Regions from separate parts of the Lysinibacillus sp. NPDC095746 genome, predicted to be linked through region 1. Evidence: riboswitches for the same ligand, from Rfam matches in the RefSeq annotation. Region 1 holds a riboswitch; the other holds the start of a gene.
What was found. Region 1 has a riboswitch for thiamine pyrophosphate ahead of tenI (thiazole tautomerase TenI). Riboswitches for the same ligand answer to the same signal wherever they lie in the genome.
Positions count from the first base shown of each region.

Region 1 (7,962 bases):
CTGTATCATCCACTAATATTTTTAAAGCTTCACTTATCTGATGGGCAGTAACCATTTGCACGGCAGGACCGATGATTCCCGCGGTATCGCACGTTAAACCTCCGATAGGAACTGTTTCCAATAAACATGAAAAACAAGGGTTTTTTTCAGGAATGATCGTATATGTAATACCATAGCTCCCCACACAAGCGCCATAGATCCAGGGTACTGAGTATTTTTGCGAGACATCATTCATCATCATTCTTGTTTCAAAGTTATCGGTCGCATCAATCATGAGATCGGCCTGTTTTGCCCATTCTTCTAGCTCAAACACTGACGCATCCGCTACTATTGCTTCGACTGTTACAGTTGAATTGATGGCCTCCAGGCGTTTTTTTGCTGCGATCGCTTTAGGCATCCTGTTTTTTGCATCATCTTCAGCGTATAGCTGTTGACGCTGCAGGTTTGACCATTCCACATAATCTCGGTCCACAATCGTCAGTTTACCTATTCCCGCGCGGACTAGTGCTTCGGCATTTGTTGTTCCCAGCGCCCCAGCTCCAACAATCAATGCATGTTTAGCTGAAATTTTTTGCTGTCCGGATTCTCCGATTGGTGCAAATAATTGCTGTCGTGAATAGCGATCATTCATCCAATACTCATCCCTTCCAAAGGACTGCTCGCTGTGGCATATCGTTTCTTCGGAATTCTACCAGCTTCAAAGCAAAGGCGTCCGGCCTCAATAGCAAGTTTCATAGCTTTTGCCATCTTGACAGGGTCTTTTGCTGCAGATACAGCTGTGTTTAATAAAATTCCATCAGCACCCAGTTCCATTGCCATTGCTGCATCAGCAGGAGAGCCGATACCAGCATCGACAATAACGGGCACCGTTGCTTGTTCAATTATAAAACTCAAGTTAAGCGGGTTAATGATTCCCCGTCCGGAACCGATTGGTGAGGCTCCTGGCATTATGGCATGGCAGCCTAATTCCTGCAGCTTTCTGGCTAAAACAACATCATCTGATGTGTACGGAAGCACAATAAACCCTTCCTTTATTAATTCTTCTGTTGCTTTTAACGTTTCAATAGGGTCAGGAAGTAATGTTTTGTCACATCCAATGACCTCTACTTTAACCATATCGCAAAGGCCGGATGCTTTCGCTAGCTTTGCAATGCGGACGGTCTCGACTGCGTTTTTGGCTCCTGCTGTATTTGGCAATAAAGTATATTTTTTAATATCAAGCTTTTGTAAAAAATTTGGCTGGTTCGCTTCAAAGATATTCATTCTCCGAACGGCAAATGTCAGGACTTCTGAATCCGATTCAGCAACAGCCTGCTTTTGGATATCAAAATTAGGGTATTTTCCTGTTCCAAGCAGCAAACGGGATTGAAATGAATAAGGACCTATTTTTAACATAATTATCCGCCTCCAACAAAATGTACAATTTCAATGCGGTCTCGGTCAGAGAGCAGGGTTTCCTGATGATCAACTTTGTTCAGGATCTCTCCATTTACCTCAATTACAACTACTTTATCTAGCAGTTTGTAATATTCGAGCAGGTCCGAAACGTACACAATTTCCTCTGACAACTTCAAATTTTCTCCATTTAGTATTACTTCCAAGATTTGTCCTCCTAACTAACTGATATTTGAGATCGATCAATGCGAAACGCAGAAAGAAACTGTTCATCTTCCACTTGACCTGTAAGCAACTGGGCTGTGAGTTTGCCAGTAAGCGGGCTTAATAGAATTCCGTTTCGATAGTGTCCGGCAGCTACAAATAGCCCCCTAATAGTAGGATGCTCGCCAATATAGGGAATCCCATCAGCTGTCTGCGGCCTAATTCCTGCCCACACCCGTTCCCAAGGGGCATCTTTCAGCTGGGGAATCAGCTTCACGGCTTGCTCAATCAAGGTAGCAATTCCTCCAGCTGTTACTTGTTTATCAAACGTATTTTCCACGACTGTGGCCCCAATGTAAATTTCGCCATTTCGCTTAGGAACAAAATAACAGCGTTTATCTGAAAAAATCGACCTGTGAACGATCGGCTTATTCGGCTTTACAGAAAAACATTCTCCTTTCACAGGATAAACGGTCAAGTTGATTCCCGTATTTTTCATTAAATCGGCAGCCCAGGCGCCGGTAGCGACAACAACCTGTTCACAATAGAAGGCTCCCGCTGATGTGTATACTCCTTTGACAACGCCGTTTTCATAGATAAAAGAAAGGACCTCTGTATTTTCGCGGATTTCTGTACCAAAATGCTCTGCAGCTTTTGCGAAGGCAAGTGATAATTTTGCAGGCTGCACATGGCCGTCATTTGGAAGGAACATAGCACCGGCAACAGTTGGTGCTAATGCAGGTTCCATTTCTCTTACTTGTGTTGCATCGAGCCATTGGATGCCGGAATCCCAGTTCTGCTGGAACAATACCTGACTTTTTAACGCTGTAGCTAATTCTTCCGTTTCTGCAATTTTTAACATGCCTTTATTCACAAATTCGATATCGATCCCCGTATATGTCAGTAATTCGTTAGTGATGGAGGGGAACATCGCCTGGCTTTTTAATGCCAACTGGAAAAATGGACCGTCGTGTTCCATTTCCGCCTGTGCTGCCAGCATACCTGCTGCTGCACTGGAGGCTTCATTGGCCAAAGTTCCTTTTTCAAGAATGACGACTTTTTTTCCTAGTTTAGAAAGTTGATAGGCAATGGAAGAGCCATTAATTCCTCCCCCGATAATGGCAACATCAAATGTATTTTTCACTCAACACATCTCCATTTTAACTTCTTTTTGATAGCTTTTTATTGCAGATAGAGGATCATCGGCGTTTAAAACGCCTGACATCACAGCAATACCGTCGGCTCCGCTGTTTATTACCTGTTTAGTATTTTCAGGAGCAATACCGCCGATTGCAATAACAGGAATATCTAGTGAACCAGTAAGCTTTTTTAATTCCTCTAAACCCCTTGGTTCCAATCCTGGCTTTGATTGGGTAGAAAAAATATGACCATATATCACATAGTCGGCTCCCAAGCGTTGAACCTTTTTTCCTTCTTCGACCGAGTGAATGGAACAGCCAACCGTCAATTGAGGAAAGTTGGCTTTAATCATAGATGCATTCAAACTATGATAGGCTAGTTGGACTCCTTCCACACCTGTAATAACGGCAACGTCTACCCGGTCATTAATGATTATTTTGGATAACGGAACGCCAACTCGGGAAAGCAGGTTGACTGCTTCATATAATTCTTTTGCCTTCATTTGTTTTTCACGCAAATGGATAGCGTCGGCATATGGATGGATGTCTGCTAAAATTTCACTTAGTTGTTCCATTGGCATTTTTCCATTAGAAATGACATGAATCGCTTTTGATAATAGAGTAATGGGGGTCACCTCTTTAAGACTTACCCGCCTTCCAAATGTAGGATGCAAAAAAGCCACTTTCTTTTCGGTAAAGAAAGTGGCTGGAGATGAAAAGGACAAATTTCCATATACCACTTCCCTACGCTGGCATTAACCAGGTCAGGTTCATAGAGTCCCGAAGTCACACTTCAATCTCAGCCTTTACAAAGGCACCCCTAGCGGATAAGTTATTTATTTTATTTAATTTATTTCCAATATTAGCACTATTCATGAAGATGTCAATCATTATGAATAGATTACTAGGGGTGCCATTTATTTGGCTGGGGGAAAAATGAATTTACAGAACGGGAGAATCAATATGAGACGTCAATTCAGCAATAACTAAATTGCTATGGGGGAAGAATATTCATGGGCTATTCAAATAAGACTCCGCTTAAAGCAAAGAGTATTGTGCGCTTGAAGAGTATGTTGTAAGTACAAATTTTGTTAATTCTCTTTTGAAATATAATTGCTTACAAAAGTTGCTAGAGCTAGATGAATTCAATGAACAGTATATGTTTCTACTGTTAGAATTTTTAATTGAGCAAAATAAAAAACAGGATTGTTTAAAATGCTTTGAAACTATACCGGCAAAATTAGCTGAAATTGGTTTATCTGTTACGGAGAGAATTAATAAAAGATATAACGAATACTTGGCAACTATATAGATTTCTAGCAGTCTCAAATATTAATATTTCGAATTCATTTTCATTCAGATGGAAAAAGTCATGGTGCCATGAAATTGATTGAAAGTAGTATAGAACTCGTAAAAAACACCCCGTAGTAGTTATTATATCTAACATCTACGGGGTATTTCTCTAAATATTAAGAGTGTCAGTCTATCCTATCCGCTCTTTTAAAGATAAGGCTTAAATGATATCGGATAATCTTTAGTTTTCTTATACATTTCGATTATACAAGCTGCTAATTGTTGAATACCAAGTTCTATTTTCTTTTCTTCTGCTTGTGAAATACTTAGTCGGATTGCTTTCTTAAATGCTGACTCATCACATTCTTATATAGTAGAATATGAATTTTTTTAAGACATCGCCCATGTTATGAATATAAAAGGTTGAAACTATACACTAGTGTCGGTATAATCTAAAATATAAACGACAACGGTGTATAGTTTTTTATGTGCGTTTTGTCACTCATTAAGGAGGTGGCTTATGGCTCCAAAAGTTAGTGAAGAATATAAAAAAGAACGAGAGAAAGAACTGATAGAAGCGGCTAAGAAGGTGTTTATCGAGAAAGGTTTTGTACGCACTACTATGCAAGATATTATGGACGAAGCTGGAATATCCAGAGGTGCATTGTATAGTTATTTCGATAATATTAATCATGTTTTTATCGAAGTTTTAAAATATGATGACCAGAAAGACATTCAATATTTTGTGCCATCTAATGAAGGCCTACTTTGGCCACAATTAAAAAACTGGATTGAAGAACAGCAAATTTATATTGAGGCAATTGACCAAACATTGCTCTTTGCAAAGGCGGAATTCTTTTTATCATATAAATACGTAAATAATAAAGATAATTTCCCTTACATTTCTGAACGCTATAATCGAACTACTGAAGCAATAGAAGAAGTATTGAAAGAAGGAATGCGAAAAGGAGAATTTAGACCTCAACAATCTACTGATTCAATTGCGAGGTATATCCTATCATTTATTAACGGTTTAATGTTGGACACATTTCAACTGGGACATGAACAAACAAAAGTAAAGGATCAATTATCCGTCTTACTGTTCTCTTTAGAAAAATTAATCAATCCAAAATCCGAAACATACGAGGAGTGAATATTATGTTATTTGAATCATCTAGGGTGAAACTAAGAAAAATGACCAAGGAAGATACAGAACTATATCACAAATGGAGAAATGATGTGGAAGTTATGCATTCCACGAACCCATCTTTAGATGTTTATCCGATGGAAGAAACGAAAGATTTTGTAGATCATGTTATTTTGGGCACTCATGCAGGGAAAAGCTATATTATGGTTGAAAAAGGAAAGGAATCACCAATTGGTATTGTTTCATTAATCAACATTGATTATAAAAATAGAAATGCTGAATGTATTATTGACATCGGTGAAAAGGAATATTGGGGAAAAGGATATGGTTCAGAGGGATTGAAATTACTACTGGATTATGCTTTTTACGAAATGAATCTCCATCGAGTTTACCTAAAAGTATTTTCATTTAATGATAAAGCTATTAGTTTGTACAACAAGATAGGGTTTATTCAGGAAGGAAGCAGTAGACAAAGTCTATTTAGAGATGGTACATGGTATGACATCGTTCATATGGGTATTTTGCAAAATGAATACTTTGAGAAACAAGTGAAGAATGTGTGAAAATTATTCCACCGTAAAATAGAGGAACAGGAATGGAGTAACGTTGAAACAACAAAAGGTCTAAAGTTGCTATAAAAACATTATGATAAGTAGTGAGTGAGGCTTTGCTAAAAAATATAGACATTACTATATTTCACCGAAAAATGTTTGAATGTTTATTCTTTATATCCCGAGCATTGGTAGATGCTTTCGAGTATGGTAAGTGAGAGCCAATGCAATACATTGTTTTAATTCAGCTACTGTATTTCATCATTCACAGCAATTCCAATTGCTCGATTTACGCCTGAATCTCTAAAATGGTTCCCGATTAGTGGAGGTTTTTCCAAAGAAGCACTGAAAATTGGCTGAGGGATTGTCCTTGGCATGTTTCTCATTGAAGGGCGGCTTTAATGGGGGAAATATTCTTTCCGTCGTTTCAATGGTTTCATCCGTCGCTCTGCCGATTCTTCCGTCACTTCAGCGCGTTCTTCCGTCGTTCGCGATTCTTTCCGTCGTTTCGTCCGTTCCATCCGTCGCTCTGGCCATTCTTCCGTCACTTCGGCGGGTTCTTCAGTCATTCGCGATTCTTTCCGTCGTTTCGATAGTTCCATCCGTCGCTCTGACCGATTCTTCCGTCACTTCGGCGGGTTCTTTCGTTCGCGATCATAGAAATGATCAAACTTTTTATAGAATGACAATAAAATATAGAAAAAGCATGTTTTGATTATTCCTTTTTTAAAACATGCTCTTTCTTTTTGCCTATCAAGGCATAGACTAATCTTTATTTTTAATTTATACAAACGATTTTCAATAAGTTATTGTGGAAATTTAAAATTAATCTTACGCTCTTTTTTATCCCAAATAAGGTGGGCATTAAAAGTTTTTTCGCCCTTTTTAAATCCTTTTATCAAGTCTGTTTCACCAGCTGCCAAGAGTTTTTTCATATTCGATTGTGAAATAGTTTTTCTTAAAAGTTTCTTTGAAACCGAGAATTTACAATTTGCTGTTTTATAATTTGAACAACCGTAAAAAGTGCCATGATCTATGATTGATCCTTCGCAAAGAATACATTTCCCAACAACTGTTTTTCTTTTATTATATTTTTTAGTATACGGATTATTTGCAGTGATTTTATCGACTGCATTTTGATTAAATGCCCATTCCTTTTCACGTTTGTTAGCATCTGAAATCAATTTGTCAGCAAGCTTTTTTACTTGTTCTATAAATGCTTTAGGAGAAGCGTTGCCTTCACCTATTTCAGATAGTCGTTGCTCCCATTTGGCTGTCATGGAAGGGGACGTTAAGATACTTTCACCAAGTGCCTCAATGAGTAACATTCCTTTAGCCGTTGCGAAGACTTGGTTTTTCTTAACTTCGATATAGTTTCGATCTTTTAATGTACCAATAATTCCAGCGCGTGTAGCTTCAGTACCTAATCCTTCCGTTTTCGATAGGACCTTTTCTAATTCCGCATCTTCTAAATGTTTACCCGCTGTTTTCATTACGGTAATCAAATTTCCTTCAGAAAAACGATTTGGTGGCTGGGTTTCACCTTTTTTTACGTTCGCTTTCGCAACGATACCTTGCTCATTTTCATGTAATAGGGGGAGCAGTTCATCTTTGTCTGTAGGTGAGTTATCTTTAGAATGATAAATAACCTTACGCCAACCTTCTTCTATTAGCACTTTGCCCTTAGAGATGAACTCTGCACGTTTATCAACAAGTGAATGAATCGTTGTGTAAGAAAATATGGCATTGTTGTAATGTGCTGCAATGACTTGTCTTGCAATTAAATCATATATTTTTTCTTCTTCTGGACTTAGCTTTGCTACGTCTGGTATTTGCTCAGTAACAATAATTGCATGGTGATCGGTTACTTTTTTTTCATTCACATATCTTTTATTATTCATAATTGAACTTGTCGGTGGCGGAAGAAGACCTTTGTATTTATCAATTTTACTTAAATGCTCTAGTATCTTTGGTAGTGTTTTGGCTTCTTCATTCGTTAAAAATTGTGAATCAGATCTTGGATAGGAAACAACACCCTTTAAATAAAGTTTTTGTAAAATATCCAGCGTGTTTTGTGGTGACAATTTATAAGCTTTGTTTGCTGTAGCTTGTAATGCAGATAAGTTGAATAACAATGGGGGAGCATATTCCTTTGTTTCTCTTTTAATACTATTAATTTCTACATTTTTATTGAGACAGAAATTAGCAATCGCAATAGCTTGTCGTTCCTCTT
Region 1 covers NZ_JBIWGL010000016.1:11,044-19,005, forward strand. Annotated here, with positions in the region: gene ACIQ7N_RS13010 (thiazole biosynthesis adenylyltransferase ThiF) at 1-631, opposite strand, end outside; gene ACIQ7N_RS13015 (thiazole synthase) at 628-1,395, opposite strand; gene thiS (sulfur carrier protein ThiS) at 1,398-1,601, opposite strand; gene thiO (glycine oxidase ThiO) at 1,613-2,743, opposite strand; gene tenI (thiazole tautomerase TenI) at 2,744-3,463, opposite strand; TPP riboswitch at 3,463-3,570, opposite strand; gene ACIQ7N_RS13035 (TetR/AcrR family transcriptional regulator) at 4,552-5,184, shown strand; gene ACIQ7N_RS13040 (GNAT family N-acetyltransferase) at 5,190-5,741, shown strand; gene ACIQ7N_RS13045 (hypothetical protein) at 6,128-6,298, opposite strand; gene ACIQ7N_RS13050 (DNA topoisomerase III) at 6,536-7,962, opposite strand, start outside.

Region 2 (7,962 bases), on a different contig from region 1:
TTTATCAGCGATTCTAACTCTCTTATCAGCGATATTTGAGGTTTTATCAGCGATTCTAGCTCTTTTATCAGCGATTTTCGATGTTTTATCAGCGATTCTAGTTCTTTTATCAGCGATGTTCGAGGTTTTATCAGCGATTCTAGCTCTTTTATAGTCAAGTCCTTAATATTGGAAAATTCTATACAATATTCTTCAACTCTGACTATGATTTAGTCAAATTGTCTAGCTTATATTGGAATTCGCCGCTAAAAGTGTGAGTTGCGCCGCTAACCAAAGGAAGAACGCCGCTAAAACGCGAAATTCCGCTGCTAACCAAGCAAGGAACGCCGCTAAAACTTGAAATTTTATCAGCGATATTTGAGGCTTTATCAGCGATTATAGCTCTCTTATCAGCGATGTTTGACGTTTTATCAGCGATTCTAACTCTCTTATCAGCGATATTTGAGGTTTTATCAGCGATTCTAGCTCTTTTATCAGCGATTTTCGATGTTTTATCAGCGATTCTGGCTCTTTTATCAGCGATATTCGAAGCACTTTCAGCGATTCTGATCTTTTAACAAAAACACAGCTGCTCTTTAAAAGAACAGCTGCGTTATTTACTATAAATTATAAAATGTTGTCGTATTTTTTGTAATGATATGCGCCGCTTCCTCAGTTGTAAGACCTTTTATCGAAGCGATAACCTCGATGGAATGATCCATCATCCAAGGCGATGTTCGTTTATTGTCAAATTGACCTTTGAACGGCCAAGGTCCATCTGTTTCTACCATCATCAGCTCGATTGGGTATTTTTTGATTAGCTGTTGAATCTCAGTCTCATACGTACAATCAGGCGTGACAGAAATGAAATATCCATTAAAAATCATCCGTTCAATTACTTCCTCATCGCCTTTAAACCAATGAAAATGCGCTTTTGTTACTTGGTGTTTTTCTAATAAATCACAAACAATCGCCGCATCCTCATAAACAGCATGTAATACAATCGGTTTATTTAATTCCTTCGCCAATACGATAAACTGTTCTAACAATGCCACATACGGATGAACATCTATCGCCTTCTCCTGCCTCAAATAATAAGGCAAGCCTACCTCGCCGATTGCGACCATTTCATGAGCATGTTGGCGTATCCACTCGAATAATGCATCTTCCTCCGCTTCACTTGGTAACGGTTGTTCAGGATGAAAACCAAATACTGCTTTTACTTTTGCATAGGTTTTCGCCAGCATTCTCGTCTTCTCGCACGATGGAAGATTCATGCTAACGGCAATGACATGTTCAGCTTCTTCTAGCAAAGTTGGAATGTCGTGTTCCTTATACTGATCTAAATGAATATGTGCATCAATCAACATTTGCATCATCCTTCTCTTCTTTTAAATACGTGAATAACTGTTGCTTTAGTGCCGTAAATGTAGCGGAATGGCGAATTTCTTCTTGGCGTGGCCTTGCAAAAGGTACGATTATTTCCTTTTTAATCGTCGCTGGCCGTTTCGTGAGCACAATGATACGATCCGCTAAAAAGAGAGCTTCCTCGATACTGTGAGTTACGAACAATATCGATTTTCGATCTTTCTCCCAAATCGATAAAAGCCACTCCTGCATTTCAAGCCTTGTAAACTCATCAAGTGCAGAAAACGGCTCATCTAAGCATAAAATGGGCTTATTACTAACAATTGCGCGAATAAATGATACACGCTGTTGCATACCACCCGACAGCTCATTAGGATACGCATTTTCAAACGTCGCGAGCCCAACATTATTTAACCACTCCTTGGCAAGCTCAATATTTGGTTTGCGATGAAGCTCCTCGACAATCGCGACGTTTTCTACTATCGTACGCCATGGTAGTAAGCAGGGCTGCTGAGGCATATAGCCGACCGTTCCTCTTTTTTGTTGGATATCTGTACCGTTTAATAAAATAGCTCCCTTATCAATAGAAGAGACACCACCAATTAATTGAAAGAGTGTGCTTTTACCACTGCCTGACGGTCCGATAATCGCCACAAATTCCCCGTCCTTGACCTCAAATGATAAATCGCGAATAACAGGAAGAGCATTAAAGGATTTATCAATGTTTTGAATGCTTAGCATGGATTTCTCCCCTTCACAACAAGTTTTTCTAATAACCGAATAGCACTAAATAATAGGAAACTTAAAAAAATGATGGCAAAAATCGCTACAAACACGCGATCCGTTCGAAATGAAGATTGCGCCAATGTCATATAGACGCCAATCCCCATTTTCGCACCTAACCATTCTGCAATGACAGCTCCCATAACACTATACGTCGCCGCAATCTTAATGCCTGAAAAAATCGACGGGTACGCATATGGCCATTCAAGCTTCCAAAAGGTTTGTGATTTCGTTGCCCCAATCATTTCAAAATAATGCTTCAGCTCAGGTGAGGTTTGACGGAAGCCATCCATTGCGGAAATAACAATGGGGAAAAAGCACACCAGACAAATAATAATAAGCTTTGGCAATAAACCAAAGCCAAACCAAATGATTAAGAGTGGTGCTAGAACGAGCACTGGGACATTTTGTGACATAATAAGAATAGGATAAAATAGCTCCCGCACAAGCGTAAAACGATGTAATAGCACAGCAACCGTTAGCCCACACACTATTCCAATGGCAAGGCCTAGAAGTGCTAATTGAACAGTCGCTATAGCATGTGGTACAAACGTCTCATACGATTGAAAGCCTTCTTTCAAAATGGCACTTGGTGTGGGCAATAGCCAATGTGGCACGTCTGCAAAACGGACAATAAGTTCCCATATGAATAAGAGGAAGGCGATAAAAATTATCGTCCTTCCTTGTTTGAAAGCCTGCCTCATTACTTGTATTTCTCCGTTAGTGTATTCATTGTAATACCGGATGGCTGATATAAAATTTTCACTTGCGTAATGACATTAATAGCGCCAAGCTCAATCATCTTGTCATTCATTTTTTCAATGATTTGTAGTAAAGTCGTTAGCTCACCTTCCATGGTCGTTTCTAATGGATGAACTTCATATTTTACCCCTGATGCGTCGATAACCGCAATCGCTGCATCGACAAACGGGATCACATCCTCATATTTTTCAGTTTTCGGGATAATTTGTACACTTATTAATGAGTTTGCCATATTACTTTGTCTCCTTTTTCGGTAAAAAGTCGTTTGTAAATGCTTGTTTTGCGTTAAATTCGCCCTCTAAAACTTTATTGTCCGCCATCCATTTCGCGTAATTTTCCCAAACAGCTAGCTTTTGCTCGCCCCATTGTGCTGCGTCGTCTTGATACTTATCTGCTAACCATTCCTGACTTTTATGCACAAGGTTCTTATCTAAATCAGGTACCGCTTCTAGTAAAATATCTGCTGCTTCATTTGGATGATTGATCGCATAGTCATAGCCTTTTGCTGCAGCAGCGACAAATGCTTTTACCGTCTCAGGATCATCCTTAATCATTTTTTCATTTGTAGCAAGTACAGGTGTGTAGTAATCTAACTGATCACTATAATCTGTTAAATATAGCATGTTGAGTTTTTCGCCACGCAGTTCTGCTTCAATACCTGTCCATGCATAATAAATCCACGCAAAATCAATATCTTTTTTCATCATTGTGAAGAAATCTATATCGCCTGCATTGATAATATCTAATTTATTGATATCTGCATTTTTTGTTTGCATTAGTGATTGCAGTACTGCCTTTTCAAGTGGTGCCCCCCAGCCACCGTAAGTTTTACCTTCAAAATCCTTCGGTGACGTAATGCCTTTTGATGCAATGGATGCGAAGCCAGAAGTATTATGTTGAATAATCGCCGCGATTGATACTAGCGGTACATCTTGCACACGTGCCTGTGTAATCCCTTCCTGATAACTTACGCCAAACTGAGCCTTGCCAGACGCCACAAGCTGATCTGCTCCCGCTTCGCCCGGTAATATTATATCTACATCTAAACCCTGTTCCTTAAAGAAGCCAAGTTTTTCCGCTACATATAAACCAGTATGATTTGTGTTCGGTGTCCAATCTAGGACAACCGATACTTTTGTTAATCCTTTAGCATCCTTTTTAGCCTCTTTTTCGCTACAGCCCACTAATGTGAAAAGTGCAGCCATTAGGACCAATAACCATTTTTTCATGCTTAATCCTCCAAGTAAGTAGTGTGAAATGTTCATGAATGAATGCCTTTACCAGAAGAAAGCGTTCACGGTCTGTGTATACAACAAAAGTCTGAAAACAAAAAACGCCTAGGATTCCTCCCAGACGTTTTACAATCAATATCAAAAATTTCTTTTTGAATAGATGTTCCCTACGCTGGTACGAGCCAAATCAGGTTCAAAGGGTCAGTGTCTATATCGGACACAATCTCAGCTGGCAACACCAGCCCCCCTACATTCTTTCCATATGAACTTTTCGTGATTATTATACCCATATCTATCCGGAAATGACAAGGCTCTGTTTACCGATCGTGCTGTAAAAATAATTTAACAGCATCGTCTTTCAATAGCTCTATCTTCTGACATATATTTGGCAACTACCAGCCCATTAATGAATTTTTCTTTATCAGCGATTGTTGGGAGTTTATCAGCGATTGCCCTAATTTATCAGTTGAAAACACAAATTAAATTTTAAGTACGATAATTATAAAAAGCCCAGCTCTCAAAGAGCATGGGCTAGAAAACTAATGTTATTTCTCTTCTTTTTTGACCGTAAAGACATGAGAAATGGCACCGTCAGTAGCAATATCTACTTTAAAGGAACCGTTGGAGTGGCGATCTGCTCGAGTTAATGCATGTACGTCAAGAATCTCTTGCATGCCTTTTTCCGTCTCGATTGTTAGTTGTTCCTCATCTGTAACCTTTACTACAGCCACGATACGATGTGGGTTCGCTTTTAATTCTGTTAACACTTTTAAGCCGCGTTTTGCACGACTCGTCATCTCTACCTCAGCAACATTCATTTTTTTCACCGCACCGCGATGTGTCACAATCGCAACATATGCCGTGGCATTTGGCGGTAAAACATTGATGCCAACTAATGCTTCGCCGTCTTTCAGCGTAATCCCTTTCACACCGCCTGTTTTAACACCCGTTACTGGCAATTCCTCTATTGGGAAACGAATAGCATAGGCAGTATCTGTCGTTAACATTAATTCTACTTCGTCTGTCACAATGTCTGCAAAAATCATTTCATCGCCTGACTTAACATTCATCGTTTTGATCGGCTTTGAATAACGTGTAACAGCATAATCAGCTAAAGGTGAGCGTTTAATTTGTCCATCTTTCGTAGCTGTTAAAATATACGTATTTACTTGTTCGAATGTTTCAAAACCGTATACAGCAATAATAGATTCATCTTCCCCTGTCGGTACAATACTTGAAATATGCTGACCAAGATCCTTCCAGCGAATATCAGGTAGTTCATGGACAGGCTGATAAATATAATTGCCTCGATTTGTGAATAACAGTAGATGATGCTGTGTATTTAAATTTGCTTCATATAATAAATAATCGGAATCCTTCATCGCAAAATCCTGACCATTCGAAGCTGCATGTGAACGTGTAGATGTACGCTTAATATAGCCATCCTTTGTGACCGTCACTACAACCTCTTCACTTGGGACAAGGACATCTAACGTAATTTTGATTTCTTCAATTTCTTGTTCAATTTTTGAACGACGAGGCTCTGCAAAGCGTTTTTTAATGTCAAGTAGTTCCTGTTTAATAACACGTACAAGCTTTGCTTCACTATTAAGAATACCTTCAAGCTTAGCAATCAATTTATTTAATTCTTCCTGTTCAGCACGCAATTCCGTAATATCCGTATTTGTTAAACGGTATAATTGCAGGCTAACGATTGCCTCCGATTGCACTTCTGTAAAGTCAAACTTCTCCTGTAAATTCGTTTTCGCATCTCGTTTATCATTTGAAGAACGAATGGTTGCAATGACTTCATCTAAAATGGACAGTGCCTTGATCAAGCCATCAACAATATGTGAACGATCTTTTGCCTTTTGCAAATCATAAATGGAGCGATTCGTCACGACTTCCTTTTGATGGGCAATATAAGAATCCAGTAACAATGGTAATGTCATCATTGTCGGACGACGATTATGAATAGCAATCATATTAAAATTATAAGCTACTTGTAAATCAGTTGTTTTGAACAAATAGTTTAAAATTCCTTGTCCAGGAACATCTTTTTTCAGTTCAATGACAACACGTAGGCCTGTACGATCCGATTCATCACGAATTTCCGCAATTCCTTCAAGTCGTTTATCCACACGTTGCTCATCGATTTTCTTCACAAGATTTGCTTTATTAACATCGTACGGTAATTCCGTAATAACAATTTGCTCTTTGCCGCCTTTAATTGGCTCAACGACTGCTTGCGCACGCACAATGATTTTACCGCGTCCTGTTTCGTATGCTTTTTTAATACCATCGACACCTTGAATGATCCCACCTGTTGGGAAATCAGGCCCTTTAATAACGGTCATTAAATCATCGACAGTCGTATTTGGGTTATCTAAACGCATAAGAACACCGTCTAGCACCTCATCAAGTGCGTGAGGAGGGATATCTGTTGCATAACCAGCCGAAATACCAGTTGAGCCGTTGACTAGTAAATTCGGGAAACGAGCTGGTAAAACAGTTGGCTCCATATCCTGATCATCGAAGTTCGGTACAAATTCAACTGTTTTCTTGCCTATATCGCGTAGCATCTCCGCTGCAATAGCAGAAAGTCTTGCCTCGGTATAACGCATCGCTGCCGGCGGGTCACCATCAACAGAACCGTTATTCCCATGCATTTCAATGAGCATATGACGCGCTTTCCAATCCTGACTCATACGCACCATTGCTTCATATACTGAACTATCACCATGTGGATGATAGTTACCGATAACATTACCGACAGTTTTTGCTGATTTACGGAATGGTTTATCGTTCGTATTACCCTCTGTAAACATCGCATATAAAATACGTCGCTGTACAGGCTTAAGACCGTCACGTGCATCAGGCAACGCGCGGTCTTGAATAATATATTTACTATAGCGACCAAAACGGTCACCCATAACTTCTTCTAAAGGTAAATCTTGAAATTTTTCCGTACTACTCATGCTTGGTCCTCCTCTTGTTGGATGAATTCATTGTCTAAAATATTTGAATCATCCTCCATACCGAAGTCTACATTAGCTTCGATCCATTTACGGCGCGGCTCTACTTTATCGCCCATTAAAGTGGTCACACGTCTTTCAGCACGTGCACCATCCTCGATCGTCACACGTATTAATGTACGTGTTTCAGGGTTCATTGTCGTATCCCACAGCTGGTCAGCATTCATCTCACCAAGCCCTTTATAACGTTGTAATATGTAACCCTTTCCAACTTTTTTAATGGCCGCTTGTAAGTCATTTTCAGTCCAAGCATATTCAGTCACTTCTTTTTTACCAGTGCCTCTTGATATTTTATAAAGTGGTGGTAATGCGATAAATACCTTTCCAGCTTCAATCAATGGTCGCATATAACGATAGAAGAACGTTAACAGCAGCACTTGAATATGCGCTCCGTCCGTATCAGCATCGGTCATAATAACGACTTTGTCATACGCTGAATCCTCGACAGAGAAATCTGTTCCAACACCAGCACCTATTGCATGGATAATCGTTGAAATCTCTTCATTTTTCATAATATCCTGCAGCTTGGCTTTTTCTGTATTAATAACTTTACCACGCAAAGGTAAAATCGCTTGGAACGTACGATCTCGCCCTTGTTTTGCAGAGCCACCTGCAGAGTCACCTTCGACTAAATACAGCTCGTTTTTCGCTGCATTTCGAGATTGTGCAGGCGTTAATTTTCCAGAAAGAATAGTACTGGCTTTTTTGCTCTTCTTGCCGTTTCGTGCATCTTCACGTGCTTTACGAGCCGCTTCACGTACTTGCTGCGCACGAATAGCTTTACGAACAAGAGATGCAGACAA
Region 2 covers NZ_JBIWGL010000030.1:450-8,411, forward strand. Annotated here, with positions in the region: gene ACIQ7N_RS18930 (hypothetical protein) at 1-154, shown strand, start outside; gene ACIQ7N_RS18935 (TatD family hydrolase) at 600-1,349, opposite strand; gene ACIQ7N_RS18940 (ABC transporter ATP-binding protein) at 1,339-2,088, opposite strand; gene ACIQ7N_RS18945 (ABC transporter permease) at 2,082-2,834, opposite strand; gene ACIQ7N_RS18950 (thiamine-binding protein) at 2,834-3,124, opposite strand; gene ACIQ7N_RS18955 (ABC transporter substrate-binding protein) at 3,126-4,121, opposite strand; TPP riboswitch at 4,272-4,383, opposite strand; gene parC (DNA topoisomerase IV subunit A) at 4,670-7,102, opposite strand; gene parE (DNA topoisomerase IV subunit B) at 7,099-7,962, opposite strand, start outside.
Region 2: it holds a riboswitch for thiamine pyrophosphate, as region 1 does, so the genes downstream of both, ACIQ7N_RS18955 (ABC transporter substrate-binding protein) here and tenI (thiazole tautomerase TenI) in region 1, are expected to answer to the same signal.